Regions from separate parts of the Priestia sp. J2 genome, predicted to be linked through region 4. Evidence: riboswitches for the same ligand, from Rfam matches in the RefSeq annotation. Region 4 holds a riboswitch; each other region holds the start of a gene.
The links. A riboswitch is a leader RNA that binds a small molecule or an ion and turns the genes downstream of it on or off. The one in region 4 is predicted to bind thiamine pyrophosphate.

Region 1 (3,790 bases), 440 kb from region 4:
CCTTCAAGCTGCTTAATTTGTTTTTTTAGCTGTTCTACTTCATTATTGATAGATATTTGAACCACTGTTAACAAACTCTTTAGCTTTTTCTTTCATTCCTTCTTTTCTTACTTCGTTTACATCTTTTTCATTTTCTTGAGCCATGTTACGAATATCTTGAGAAATACGCATCGAACAGAATTTAGGTCCACACATTGAACAGAAATGGGCTGTTTTAGCACCTTCAGCGGGAAGTGTTTCATCGTGATATTCTTTTGCGCGCTCTGGATCTAGTGACAGGTTAAATTGATCATTCCATCTAAATTCAAATCTTGCTTTAGACAGAGCATTATCGCGTTTTTGTGCTCCTGGATGGCCTTTTGCTAGGTCAGCAGCATGCGCAGCAATTTTATAGGTGATAACGCCTTCGCGAACGTCTTCTTTATTCGGGAGTCCTAAATGTTCTTTTGGCGTTACGTAGCAAAGCATAGCTGTCCCAAACCAGCCAATCATTGCAGCACCAATACCTGATGTAATATGGTCATAGCCTGGAGCGATGTCGGTTGTAAGCGGTCCAAGAGTATAGAAGGGAGCTTCCTGGCATATTTCCATTTGTTTATCTACGTTTTCTTTGATGAGATGCATTGGAACATGTCCAGGACCTTCAATCATAACTTGAACATCGTGTTTCCAAGCAATTTTAGTTAATTCACCAAGCGTTTCTAATTCACCGAACTGTGCCTCATCATTAGCATCTGCAATGGAACCAGGACGTAGCCCATCGCCAAGCGAAATAGCAATATCGTATGCTTTACAGATTTCACAGATTTCTTCAAAGCGAGTATATAAAAAATTCTCTTCATGATGAGCTAAACACCACTGCGCCAAGATGGATCCTCCGCGTGAAACAATACCTGTCGTACGTTTCGCTGTCAGAGGAATATAACGTAAAAGAACACCTGCGTGAATAGTAAAGTAATCAACACCTTGTTCTGCTTGTTCAATTAATGTATCGCGGTATGCTTCCCACGTTAGATCTTCTGCTACGCCTTTTACTTTTTCAAGCGCTTGGTAAATAGGAACGGTCCCTACAGGAACAGGCGAGTTGCGGATAATCCATTCGCGTGTTGTGTGGATATCCTTTCCTGTTGATAGATCCATAATTGTATCGGCTCCCCAACGCGTTGCCCATGTCATTTTTTCTACTTCATCTTCAATAGCTGAACGAATAGCTGAATTTCCGATATTAGCATTAATTTTCACATGGAATTTGCGGCCGATAATCATCGGTTCGCTCTCAGGGTGATTGATATTATTAGGGATAATCGCACGTCCTCTTGCTACTTCTTCACGCACAATTTCAGGATTCATCTGTTCACGAATAGCGATAAATTCCATTTCGGGCGTGATGACTCCTTTTTTCGCATAGTGCATTTGCGTTACATTTTGATTTTTTTTCGCGCGCAAAGGTAAACGTTTAGTGATAAAGCGCTCGTACTGATCTCTTGGATCACCGTCATAATAACCGTTATCCTGTGGCTGAACCGTACGGCCTTGATATGTTTCTACATCGTTTCGTTCTGCAATCCACTTTTCGCGCAGAGCCGGTAATCCTTTTTGTAAATTAATTTCATAAGAGGGATCTGTATAAACACCGCTCGTGTCGTATACACGTACGGGACTATTTTCTTCTTCACCAAAAGACCCTGTAGTAGGAGACTGATGAATTTCACGCATAGGTACTTTAAGGTCTTGTCTGGATCCTTGGACATATACTTTGTGACTGTTTGGAAAAGGCTTTTTCATAGAAACTGATACATTTTGTTTTGACATTACATATTCCTCCGGTTTCGCATAAAGTGTAGCTATACCGAACCATAAAAAAATCGGGTTCTGTGATAGACAGAACCCGATGGAATAGGCAAAAAAAGAATAAAACTATACTATTCTTTTCAAGACTACTTCCCTCCGCTGGTATAACCCAAATCAGGTTCAAAGGGTTAAAGAGTTTTATTGCACTCTTCTCTCAGTCTGAGCTATCAGACACCCCTAGTAGAAATAACATTCAAATTATTCAATTTACGGCTTAAGTTTACCATCATTCGGTAAAAAATCAACCCTTAAATAAAAAAAGCTAGACAATTAGCGTTGTCTAGCAGCATCGATTGCAATCACAATAGCTGTAATAATATGCATGATAAATCCCAAAAATGGAATCCAAGCAACCAGTGAGGTAACAAGCCCTAGTATGTTTCCATAAGCAGATAACCCTCGTCTATTAGCTAAAATGAGTGTGATAGCATGAAGAATAAATCCAATAAAAAGAGGAGTATAGCTAAAGCCCATAACAATTCCCGCGCCAATTAAAGGAATTCCCAGCAAGGCTTCATACCCAGCAGTGACCCATTTCATTGTACGTACATTTCCATTCATAGTAAAAAGCCTCCTAAAAAAGATACTACTATATACGAGAAAAGAGAGAAAAAAGTTTCAAATTACTTAGGGGATATGTCGTATAAGTCAGCCCTATTGGATTAAAATGATAGATGACAGTAAAGGGGGATGGAAAAAACATAATGATTTAGTCATTTTTTCACACTAAAGAAAAATAGTCTAGATGATTCATTTTTAGCTAAGGGACCAGAATTTATACTGAACATAGTGACTGCTTTTTAAAATAAATAAAAGCTGATATCGTGTTTTTTGGTTGTAGCATGTAAGCTTTTTATTACAAATTATTAAAGATTCTTATCTTTTTGCAAATACACATTGTATTTCATAGTTTTAACAATTATGATAAAAAAGCAAGTGTCAAAATAGGAAAATAGTTGAGCATGTAAAACGAAGCGATAAGCTTATTAATTTGAAAGAAAGGCAAGGTACATAGCTTTATGTGGGAAATTATTGTAGCAATCATTTTAGGGATTGTAGAAGGTTTAACAGAGTTTGCTCCCGTTTCGTCAACTGGGCATATGATTATTGTGGATGACCTGTGGTTAAATTCAAAAGAATTATTTTCATCTCCAGTAGCTAATACATTTAAGATTGTTATTCAGCTAGGGTCGATCTTAGCAGTAGTTGTTATTTTTAAAGATCGTTTTATTAATTTATTAGGATTGGGAAAAAAACCAGCTGCTGCAATTGGACCGACAAATCGCTTAAATTTAATGCAGGTAATTGTTGGTTTGTTACCCGCAGGAGTGTTAGGACTTTTGTTTGATGATTACATTGATGAACATTTGTTTTCTTTAAATACGGTGCTAATTGGCTTAGTGGTCGGAGCTGTATTAATGATTCTAGCAGATTTGTTTGGACCTAAACGTCCGCGTGTAGAGACGGTGGACCAAATGTCTTATGGACAAGCACTAGGTATAGGACTGTTTCAATGTATTGCTCTTTGGCCAGGTTTTTCTCGTTCAGGCTCAACGATTTCAGGAGGGGTTCTTCTTGGAATGAGCCATAAGGCAGCCGCAGATTTTACATTTATTATGGCAGTGCCAATTATGGCAGGAGCAAGTGGACTTTCATTGGTTAAAAACTGGCAGTATTTCACATCAGATGCACTACCGTTTTTTATTGCTGGTTTTATCAGCGCCTTTATTTTTGCGCTTATATCGATTCGCTTTTTCTTAAAATTAATCAACCGCATTAAATTAGTTCCGTTTGCCATTTATCGAATTATTTTAGCGGCTATTCTATATTTTGTATTTTTATAAAATAAATAAGCGTATTTTATAGCCATTTAAACTTCTGATAAAGACTTAAAAAGCAAGAAAAAGCTATTGCAACATTGCAATAGCTTTTTTGCATA
Region 2 (3,790 bases), 340 kb from region 4:
GAAAGCTAATAGTAGCGACAAAAGTGCAGCAAATTTCTTCATTTTCTAAACCCCCTAGTATTCTGATAGGAAATGATACTCTGTGATACTAAACAAGAACACAGCAAAAGTCAACAAAAAAAACTTATACGATTAATGTGACTTAAAATAAGGGAAATATACCTTCTATACACGGTTTGTCATAAGGATACAGAAAGATTTTAGAATTTGGATTAAATGGATTTTTAAGGGATATCCGAGGAGTAAAAAGGAAGTTTCATGCGACGATTTTCTCTTTCATTTTTTCATGACTTTTGGTGCAATAAACATATAGTTAAATGTTAAGGTAGAAATAAATTCCTTATGGTACACTTAAAGAAGAATTTATGAAACGGAGCGATATGATGAAAGCCATAAACTTAATCTCAATTGCCTTTGGTGCTATCGCTGGTACGTATGCACGTTATTTTCTAAATCTTTCCTTATTATATACGGGGTATCCAATAGGAACAGTAATTGAAAACCTATTAGGTAGCTTCATATTAGGACTATTAACGGGATTTTTTGCGTGGAAACAGCCAAAGGAATGGATCAAGCTTGGACTAGGCGTGGGCTTATGCGGCGGTTTTACCACGTATTCAACGTTTGCAGGAGACTTCGTTTCTCTCACTCAGCATTATTTATGGGGTGGAGCCATTTATTTCATTGTCTCTTTAGTAGGCGGAATCCTTTTTGCTTTAGCAGGCTATCTATGCGGTGAAACGGCAGGAAAAAATTTAGTAAAAGTACATGAGGTGAAGTAAATGAGCATAGTGAGCTTGGCACTTGGGGGGGCAGCTGGAGGCATATGCCGTTATCTTTTGGGATTAAAGGTTACAAAAACAGCTTCAAATCCTCCTTTTCCAGTATCAATGCTGTTTGTTAACTTGCTTGGTGCGTTTGGACTTGGTCTTTTTTACGGTAGTTATTATGGAAAGGTTCCGAGTCATGCTTATAATGATTCAATATTTCTAATGATCGGCATTGGTTTTTTCGGGGCTTTTACCACTTTTTCAACGTTTAGTGTGGAAACCGTGCAGTTAATTCGAGAAAAATCTTATCAGAAAATGTTGGTGTACGTGGGGATTTCAGCATTTGGAACAATTGGTTTATTTACAGTCGGTTTACTGGCAGGAACGTTTTTATTTAAATAAAGAGAACGTTTCTAGTAGGGAAAAACAAAAAGACGGAGAAGTAGAGAATGGATAGAAAAGCAGAAGTTTGGAAATACATTTTGTTGATTGTTGCTGTTGCAGGTCAGATCATCGGTTTTTTATTTTTATTTATAAATGTTGTGGCGGCATTTATTTTTTACGGTTTTTATATTCTAACTTTTATTATGTTACTCCTGCTGTTTATATGGGATCGGAAAAAGGAAAAAGACAAAGAAGAATTTGACGACTATACCGATTACTAACGATATAAAAAGCAGAATGGTGCGGTGCGCCGGGCCTCTTAGTAAAGAAGCTTAAAAGATACATCTATAAAAGGAAGAGAGCCGTAAGAGCATAAAGAGATATTGTATTTACATCTAGTTGTGTTATAATTTTAAGTGCAAAAACAAAATCAATAAATAGCAATCACTAGGGGAGCTTTTTGAAGCTGAGACGAATGCATTTCGGACCCTTTGAACCTGATCTGGTTTGTACCAGCGTAGGGAAGTGGCGATCATGTTTACATAACGATACATGCTAACCACTCTACGTTGTAGGGTGGTTTTTTTGTATGTAATAAAGCCCTCTACACAAGATAAAGTGATTGAAATTTCTCTTTATTCTGAATGGAAAGGTTTCGATCATATGGATATTCCTAAATTTCATGTCATTACAACAGATAAGCAGCCAATTGAAGAGGTTCGGGACATTTTAACGGCTATCGTGCCTTTTGCGGGTGCCATTCATATTAGAGAAAAAAAGAAAACGGCAAAGCAGATTCAATGTTTACTAGAAAGCCTGCCATTTTGTCGCTCTAAAATTATTGTAAATGACCGAGTTGATGTAGCGCATGCTTTAAAAGCAAAAGGGGTGCAGCTTGCCTATCATAGTTTAGACGTTTCGTGCGTTAGAGACGCATTTCCTTCTCTTATTGTCGGAAAATCAGTTCACTCTGTGGAAGAAGCTCTAGAAGCTGAAAAAGATGGAGCTCACTATATTCTATACGGACATATTTATTCAACTCATTCAAAAAAAGAATTAAAAAGCCGAGGGATAGCAGCGTTAAAAGAAGTAGTAGACGCTGTGAAGATACCAGTTATTGCGATTGGTGGAATTACACCTGTAAATGCCAAAGAGGTGCTGCAAACAGGAGCACACGGTATAGCTGTGATGTCTGGTGTCATGCTTGCGCAAGATCCGCTTAAAGCAATCAAACAATATTCTCATATATGGACATCTGGAGGTGGAGAAAATGAAGCAGCATTATGATGTACTGTTAGTCGGAGGAGGCATAATTAGCTCTTCTATCGCTTATCATTTGTCAAAACAAGGAGCGTCAGTAGCCATTCTTGAGCGCAATCAAATTGGTTGTGAAGCTTCAAGTGCAGCTGCTGGTATTTTAGGTGCTCAAGCTGAAATTGATGAAGAAGGTCCTCTTTTAGACCTTGCTATTAAGAGCAGAAGTATGTTTCCTGAACTGGTGAAGGAACTAAAAGAAAAAACGGCAATCGACGTAGAGCTTATTCAAAAAGGCTTATTAAAAGTCGCTGTAACAGAAGAAGATGCACACGTATTAAAGAAAAAAGCCGATCAGCATCATCAATGGGACAAAGATGTAAGATGGATCGACGTAAAAGAAGCGCGGTTGTTAGAACCGGGGCTCTCTCCAGACATATACGGAGCCATTACAATACCTGGAGACGGCCAGCTAGCTCCGGCTAAGTTAACACATGCTCTTGCTCATGGAGCCTTGTATCACGGAGCAGATGTATTTGAATACTGTGACGTTCATTCTCTTATTACGGAAAATGAAACAGTAAAAGGTGTACAGACGTCTAAAGGCTCTTTTTATGGAGGAAAAGTAGTGATCGCAGCAGGCTCATGGGCTAAACGTTTTATTTCTTCTGAACATTTAGGTCAGGTATTTCCTGTAAAAGGAGAGTGTATTGCTCTTCAAAGTCATAAGCCGCTGCTTTCTAAAACGATTTTTTTAGATGAAGGTTTTTATTTAGTGCCAAAGGCTGGTGGAAGAATCGTAATCGGGGCAACTAAGCTGCAGCATGATTTTACTAAGACCGTTTCTGCACAAGGTATTCAATTTCTGCTGGATAAAGCTGCTGTGCTTCTGCCGGCTATTAAAGAAGCCACATTTGAAAAAGCATGGTCAGGTCTTCGTCCACAAACAAATGATGGCTGGCCTTATTTAGGAGAGCATCCTGAAATAGCGAATCTACACATGGCGTTTGGCCACTACCGAAACGGTATTTTATTAAGTGCTGCAACTGGAAAAATTATGGCTGATGCTTTGGTAGGGAAAGAGCCGAATCATTCATTTTTTACATCATTTCAGCTAACGAGAGTAATGGAGGGAGTTCATTGAATCTAATCATTAATGGTAAGACCGTTACTGTTGGAGATGAAATTGAAACGGTCGAGCACTTGTTGCAGGCTCAGAACCTGCATGAACGAGTGGTAATTGTTGAGCTAAACAAGAACATTTTACAAAAAGAAGAACATAGTGCTGCAAGTTTAAAAGATGGAGATACATTAGAAGTCGTTTCATTTGTAGGAGGAGGATGAAGAGTATGTTAAAAATTGGACAATATACATTTAATTCA
Region 3 (3,790 bases), 1.2 Mb from region 4:
GACAAAGAGCATCAGCAGCCGCATTCAAGCGCTGAATAAGCTCAGAGACGCAGTCAAACAAAACGAGCAGAGAATTATGGATGCTTTAAAACAAGACTTGAATAAATCCGAAGTAGAGGCGTACACGTCGGAAATTGGGATTTTACTAGAGGAAATTCGGTTTACGCTTAAGCATTTAGCAAAATGGATGAAGCCTAAAAAAGTAAAAACCGCTTTAACACACGTGGGCTCTAAAGGGAAAATTGTTCCTGAACCGTATGGAGTCGCGTTAATTATTGCTCCGTGGAACTATCCGTTTCAATTAGCGCTGTCTCCTTTAGTAGGAGCGATTGCCGCTGGAAACACGGCGATTATAAAGCCTTCTGAATTAACGCCTAGCGTATCTCGGGTTATACAAGAATTACTAGCTGAGGCTTTTGATCCAGCATTTGTGACCGTGATTGAAGGCGCTGTAGACACGACGAGCCTGCTTTTAAAACAGCCCCTCGATTATATTTTCTTTACGGGAAGTGTAAATGTAGGGAAAATTATTATGCAAGAAGCAGGGAAGCAGCTTATTCCCGTCACGCTGGAGCTAGGAGGAAAAAGTCCGTGCATTGTACATGAAGATGCAAACCTAGATCTTGCAGCGAAGCGAATTATGTTTGGCAAAGGAATGAATGCAGGCCAAACGTGCGTTGCTCCCGATTATTTGCTCGTGCATAAAAAGGTAAAAGCGCAGCTAGTGGAGAAACTTCGCGAAGCGATTTATCAATTTTACGGTAGTAATCCGCTTGAAAGTGAGCGCTACGGCCGTATTGTCAGTGAGCGCCATTTTATTCGGCTAGTTGAGTTTTTAAAAGACGGAAACGCTATAGTTGGAGGCGGGTATAATAAAAGTACGCTCACAATAGAACCTACGGTGTTAAGTGAAGTAAGCTGGACATCAGACGTTATGCAAGAAGAAATTTTTGGGCCTATTCTTCCTATGATTGAATACGAAACGTTAGACGAAGTTATTCATAAAGTTCAAGAAAAAGCTAAGCCGTTAGCTCTTTACTTGTTTACGGAAAGTGCAAATGTACAAAACGTCATAACGGAGCGTCTTTCATTTGGAGGAGGCTGTATAAATGATACGCTTATGCATATCGCTACGCCATATTTACCCTTTGGCGGAGTTGGAGAAAGCGGTACGGGCCAATATCATGGAAAAGACAGCTTTCAGACATTTTCTCATTTTAAAAGCATGCTGTCTCAAACAACCAAGTTTGATTTGTCATTCCGCTATCCTTCAGAGAAACAAAACTTGAAAATGATTAAAAAATTATTGAAATAAAAAGCCTCCTGATAGGAGGCTTTTTCGTTATTTTGAAAGTGAAAGCTGAGAAAGCGGCCATTTTTCTTGTGTATACGCCATTTCCCAAAATAAATACTCCAGCTCACAGCTTTTGATAAAGTGATCTTTCATACGATTACGTTCTTCTTCAGTCGCTTGCTCGGTGAGTTCATCAAGTTTGTTACAAAACCATTGTGTTGTGCCATTCATTTCTTCATTATTATAAAACTGAATCCATTCATAAAAAGGATGAGAAGGAGATGGATTTACTTGTTCTGTAATGCGCTGGCCAATTTCAACGTACGTCCACGGACATGGAAGAAGCACGGCAATGATTTCCGCTAAGCTGCCTGTATGCGCAACGCTTGTCATATGGTTAATGTAGTGGCTGGCCGTTGGTGAAAGAGCCTCAGTGTGGAGGTCTTCATAGCGTACGCCTGCTACTTCACAAAAATTATTATGAGGGTGTACTTCACTATGTAATACCGTAGAAATGCCGGCATTAAAGGCTTCCATTTCGGTACGCGTACGGCATTTTGTTAAAGCAGCGCCGTAAATGCGGACAAATGCTGTTAAGTATTCGTAGTCTTGAGAAACGTAGTGAATAAGCGCTTCTTTTGGCACGTCTCCTTCAGCAATTCCTTTAATAAAAGGGTGGTTAAAAATGGCTTCGTAAATATAGTTTGCTTCTTGTCTTAATTGAGATGAAAATGACATCAAAATCCTCCTTTAATTATGAGGAAGTCACAAACAAGCACATAAAGGAAATAAAAAACACTCCGTTTATAAACGGAGTGGCAAAGGACAGTACAAAACTGAACATTGCCACTTTCCTACGCTGGTATGAGCCAGATCAGGTTCAAAGGGATCAAGAAAACTTGTCTCAGCCGGTCGGCACCCCTAGTGGACTTCCTATTAGTCTATGTTTAACTTACCATATATTCTGAAAAATAGAAAGCGTTACGGAAAATTGTTCCCTAACGGTTTTTATCTCTTAAAGAGGTAGCTTCTTGAAGCTATTTTTAATCATTTTTGTTTAAAAATGCATATTTTTAGGGAAGAAGAGGTATTAATGAAGGGAAGAGCCGTTTTCGTCTCCGAAACATTCCCATATAAATAGAAGAAAGGAGAGAACAAAATGGCAAAATTTCGTTTGTATGCTGTATTAAATACAGTAGGCTTGGCTATTACACTTCTTGTGAATTATTTAGCAAATGCGATTCCAATAGGAGGCAAAACAACGGCAGAGGCTTCTGCGCAAGTTCCTACGTTGTTTACACCAGCCGGTTATGCCTTTGCTATCTGGGGCGTTATTTATTTGTTATTAACCATTTGGGTTATACGCCAATTTTTTGCAAGAGAAGATCAAAAGGAAATATATGCACGTATCGGCATTTGGTTTTTTCTAAACTGTTTGTTAAATAGTGCGTGGATCTTTATTTTCCAAAACGATTACTATAAGTTATCCCTTTTAGTTATGCTCTTTATTTTAGGCACATTAATGATTGTATATTCCATTATTCAGCATTCTCGGATGACGACATGGTTTATGCGTCTGCCGATTTCGCTTTATCTTGGATGGATTTCTGTTGCGACTATTGTTAATGTATTTGTCGTATTTCAAGCAAATGGAATACAGCACTTACTTGGCCTAAATGAGTTAGCATGGACGATTATTATGCTGCTGGTAGGGGCTGCGCTGGGCATTATGTTTACATTAAAAAACCGAGACGCTGTTTATCCGCTTGTTTTTATTTGGGCTTATATTGCCATTGCGGTGAAACAAAGTGGAAATCAGCCAATTGTCATTACTGTTATCATCTCGATTGTTTTATTAGCAATTGCTATTATTGTGGGACTGATTAAACGCTATAGACGTTTTTAAAAAGAAGCTCTAGCTTTTGTAAGCTAGAGCTTTTTATGATGCTCTTTTGATTGTAAAAAAGCAGCTGTAAAAGCAATTAAGCTAATTAAAATACCAAAAGGAACAACAATTGGTACGAATGATAAAATAAATGTCATAAGCGTAACCTCCATGTTGCATCGGTGCATAATGAAAAATTCAACTTTTTAAATTGAAGTTCCGCTATTATAGTATGCTAGGCTTTATGTTTGGAGCCTATATGTTTAGAAATAAACGAAAAAGGCAACATACGTTACATATAGTTTATATAGGAGGAGTTAAAATGGAAACATATTTAGTGGCTTACACAGATAAAGACGATATGGAATATAAACAAGTGACGTGCGAGAGTTATGAAGATGCAGAGCGTACAGTTCTTCGTTTAGAGAGAGAAGGGCATATGCATATTGAAGAAATATCAAATCAAGAAGCCTACCGTGGAGACGAATCATCGTACAGAGAATAATTTTTGAATAGAAACATCAAACTCAAAATGAAGAGGCAGCTGCTTCTTCATTTTTTCTATTCTATATAGATATCGTTTTATAGAAAAAAGTAAAACGGGAATGATT
Region 4 (3,790 bases):
GAAGCAGCAAATCTTGCTGCGGCATATAGCCTACTTTTCCTAGTCGCTTTTCATAAGACTTTCCGTTAATCACGATATCGCCTTCACTCTGCTGTTCAAGACCTGTAATGAGACGAAACAACGTACTTTTCCCAGAGCCGCTCGCTCCAACGATACTGACAAACTCGCCTTCTTTCACGTCTAAGTTTAATGATTTTAAAATCGCTTGATCACCGTTCTTGTACGTAAAACTGACGTTTTGAAAAGATAACACAGACCTATTCATGAATTGGCCACATCGCTTCGTTATAAGCCATATCCCAGAACATATACTCAAAACGCGTCGTATTCAAGAAAATTTCTTCAAGCTTTTCTAATTCCACTTCTGATTTATCTTCAGTAAGTGAGTCAAATAAATTGATACACCATGTCGCCAGTTCTCCAAATTCTTCTGAGCTGTACATTTCAATCCACTCACGGTAAAACTCATTGTTAGCTCCAGGCTTTTCACTAAGTTCTTTTCCTATTTCCCAGTAGCTCCACATACAAGGCAAAAGAGCGGCTACTAATTCAGCTAATGTTCCACTTTGACCAACGTGCAGCATATAGTGCGTGTATGCAAGCGTTGTAGGAGATGGCTGCGCTTTTTCTAATTCTTTTTCGCTGATTTCAAATTTCTTGGCATACTCACGGTGCAGACTCATTTCTTCGTTTAATGTAGAATCTAAAAGGGCTGCAAATTTCCCCATCGTTTGAAGATCGGTAGCTTTCATGGCTCCAATCGCAAATAATTTGGCATAATCAATTAGGTAAAGGTAATCTTGAATCATGTAGAAGCGAAACTTCTCCTTTTCAAGCGTTCCATCTCCCATCCCCTGTACGAAGGGATGATTATGATTTTGACGCCAAATAGGCTGCAGCTTTTCGTATAATCGTTCACTAAATTTCATGATGATCACTCCTTATGCGTATGCAGCCACGTATAAATGAACTGCACTATCACTTTTGTATATTGAACAAGCTGATTAATATCTAATTGTTCGTTCACAGCATGTGCATTTGCTAAATTTCCCGGACCGTAAATAGCGGCGGGAATTCCCGCATCAGCTAGCCATCCCCCGTCTGTTACGCTAGTTGACACATCAATTGGAGGCTTTTTCCCTTCCATTTGTTCATGAGTATTTGCAAGCAGCTGCACTCCTGCATGATTTTCATCAATTTCTAATGACGGAAAGATTTCTCCTCTGTCTTCAATCATTGATGTGCCTCCCCATTCAAAGGTTGGCAGATTATCTTTTAACCATGGATCTGCTTTTGCAATAGCTATAATATATTCTTCCACTTCTTTTGATACTTGGTCGTACGATTCATTAGGATAATAGTGAACGGTGATCCACAGCCTGCATTCATCTGCAATAAAAGCAGCATGTCTTCCGCCTTCGATTACTGCTGGATTAATCGTATTTGTCCCTGGCAAAAATCCTGGATAGCTCTTTGTAACAGCCCAGTGACGCTCCAATTCTTGTAGCCCTCCGATCACTTTTGCCATCTTTTCAATAGCGCTTGCGGCTAACAGCCCTCCTCCAGCATGAATCATACTTCGGCGTGTACCGTCATGATAGGTTTTACTGCTTTTTATCGTAATCCATCCCGTGATCACTCCGCCTTGACCTTGAATATGTAAATCACTTGTATCGACTACAAGCGCAAAATCAGCTGTATACCCTTTCTGACAGCATTGCAGCGTACCTGCCTCTCCTACTTCTTCTCCTACAACGGATTCAAAAATCAAGTCTCCTGGCAGCTCGATTCCTGCTTCTGTTAAAAGCTGCACAGCAAATAATGCTCCCGCCAAACCGCCTTTCATATCAGCAACTCCGCGTCCAATTATCATATTGTCTTTCACAACAGCTTCAAACGGATTGGTTTCCCAATTTTCATTTTCTTGTACCTCAGCAACATCCATATGGCCGTTAATAATCAAGCTTTGATAGTCAGCCGATTTTTGTCCTTTTAACGTTCCCACTACGATAGGGTCGTTAGAATATAAGTCCCACATATCAATGGAAAAACCGCAGTTTTTAAGAAAATCCGCTACGTACAGCTGCGCTTCATGAGAATTTCGTGCAGGAGGCGCTGGCGTTTTATACGAAACAAGCGTTGTTAATAACTGGATTAACTCTCCTTTGCGCTCCTCTACCTGTTTGACAAGCAAATCAATTGTTTCTTTCATGTATGACACCTTCCTTTACGCATAAAAAAACACTTCTTTCGCAGGAAAGAAGTGTTTTTGTTTATGTACACAAAATTATTATAACGAGTTCGTAAGGAAATCCCATACAAAACATCCATTACAATACCTCTTTCCTACGCTAGTATTACCTAGTTCAGGTTATAAGGGTTAAGACTTATCGTCTCTCTCAGCTTCGAAAGCACCCCTAGTGGTGTTGTATCTCTATGAAATTAATCTATTATCATATGTTTACCTGTAATAGTTTTATCATAGTAAAGCGTTTTATTCAATAGAAAGGTTCATGACATGGTAATGAAAATAGTTTCCTTTTTAGTAGTAAAAGAAAAAGCACACACCTTTTTCATGCAGTGTGTGCTCTTTGTTTTTGTGACATTACTAGTTAGCTATTGGCTTCTTTAAAAATACGCCATAACTAATAGCACCAATTAAAAGCAGTCCTGCTCCTAACAGGAAAACCGCCGTAAAAGTTCCCGTTGCATCTAATATAAACCCTGTTACGATAGGAGCCATTGCCGCTCCTAGAAATCCACCGAAGTTCTGAATAGCGCCGAGTGAAGCAACTTGTTCCTTTGGTGCAATATCCGCCGCTAGAGTCCAAATGACGCCTGATGGCAGCTGTGACGCGAAGTAGCCAATCGACAATAAGACAATACTTAAGGCTGCATTATCAATAAAAGGAACGGGTGCTACCGATGCTGCGGCTAAGATTGCCCCGCCTACAATTGGTATTTTTCTTGCCGTTACTGCATTAATTCCTTTTCGAATAAATCTATCTGAAATTACACCACCAAGCAACACTCCTATGATTCCTGCTAGAAACGGAATAGCAGCAATCCAGCCCGTTTGTTTTAGGCTAAAACCGCGCTCTGTTTCTAAGTAGCTAGGAAGCCAAGTTAAATAAACCCATATCGTAAACATAATTCCGAAATTCCCGATAATCATAAACCATGTGCTTTTATATTTAAACAGCTGTGACCATTTTGCTTGTGAGGTATGACTGATTTTTATTTCTTCTTTAGGGACAGCTTTCACTTTATTGGCAACATAATCCGGATCTCGGTATATCTTTAGCCAAACAAACATCACAATAAAGCCTGCTGCTCCTATAACAACAAACATTCCTCTCCAACTCATTGTTAAAAGCAGTACCGTTAGAAGTGGCGGAGCAATCGCATTAGCAATTTGAGACCCTGTATTAATAATCGAAGTAGGAAGGCCGCGCTCTTCTTTTTTAAACCATCTTTCCGTCACTTTAATTCCTGAAGTAAAAAAAGGAGACTCCGATACACCAAGAAGCATTCTCATGGCATAAAGAGCAGAATACGTGTTAGTAAATGCACTTGCTACCGTTGCCACAGACCATAGGCCTGATGCCCATGCAAACATTTTTTTCGGCCCGTATTTGTCAACCAGCCAGCCTGCTGGTAGATTTGCTAAGGCATATGGCCAGAGAAAAGCTGAAAGCAAAAGACCCATTTGTGTAGAAGACAGCCCAAACTCTTTGGCAATCGTGGTATTAGCGATGCTTAAATTAGAGCGGTCTAAATAGTTAACAAC

Region 1: another riboswitch for thiamine pyrophosphate. It lies ahead of thiC (phosphomethylpyrimidine synthase ThiC); the one in region 4 lies ahead of LJY09_RS04505 (acetylornithine deacetylase).
Region 2: another riboswitch for thiamine pyrophosphate. It lies ahead of LJY09_RS02800 (thiamine phosphate synthase); the one in region 4 lies ahead of LJY09_RS04505 (acetylornithine deacetylase).
Region 3: another riboswitch for thiamine pyrophosphate. It lies ahead of tenA (thiaminase II); the one in region 4 lies ahead of LJY09_RS04505 (acetylornithine deacetylase).

Annotation. Positions count from the first base shown of each region.
Region 1 covers NZ_CP086208.1:422,738-426,527, forward strand. Annotated here, with positions in the region: gene thiC (phosphomethylpyrimidine synthase ThiC) at 43-1,812, opposite strand; TPP riboswitch at 1,926-2,040, opposite strand; gene LJY09_RS02295 (hypothetical protein) at 2,122-2,412, opposite strand; gene LJY09_RS02300 (undecaprenyl-diphosphate phosphatase) at 2,871-3,695, shown strand.
Region 2 covers NZ_CP086208.1:525,464-529,253, forward strand. Annotated here, with positions in the region: gene LJY09_RS02780 (amino acid ABC transporter substrate-binding protein) at 1-42, opposite strand, end outside; gene LJY09_RS02785 (fluoride efflux transporter FluC) at 384-782, shown strand; gene crcB (fluoride efflux transporter CrcB) at 783-1,172, shown strand; gene LJY09_RS02795 (hypothetical protein) at 1,220-1,435, shown strand; TPP riboswitch at 1,594-1,695, shown strand; gene LJY09_RS02800 (thiamine phosphate synthase) at 1,818-2,441, shown strand; gene thiO (glycine oxidase ThiO) at 2,425-3,552, shown strand; gene thiS (sulfur carrier protein ThiS) at 3,549-3,752, shown strand; gene LJY09_RS02815 (thiazole synthase) at 3,758-3,790, shown strand, end outside.
Region 3 covers NZ_CP086208.1:2,055,131-2,058,920, forward strand. Annotated here, with positions in the region: gene LJY09_RS10330 (aldehyde dehydrogenase) at 1-1,315, shown strand, start outside; gene tenA (thiaminase II) at 1,343-2,032, opposite strand; TPP riboswitch at 2,129-2,227, opposite strand; gene LJY09_RS10340 (TspO/MBR family protein) at 2,454-3,200, shown strand; gene LJY09_RS10345 (hypothetical protein) at 3,502-3,684, shown strand.
Region 4 covers NZ_CP086208.1:866,927-870,716, reverse strand. Annotated here, with positions in the region: gene LJY09_RS04515 (ABC transporter ATP-binding protein) at 1-265, opposite strand, end outside; gene tenA (thiaminase II) at 258-929, opposite strand; gene LJY09_RS04505 (acetylornithine deacetylase) at 935-2,212, opposite strand; TPP riboswitch at 2,327-2,429, opposite strand; gene LJY09_RS04500 (MFS transporter) at 2,609-3,790, opposite strand, start outside.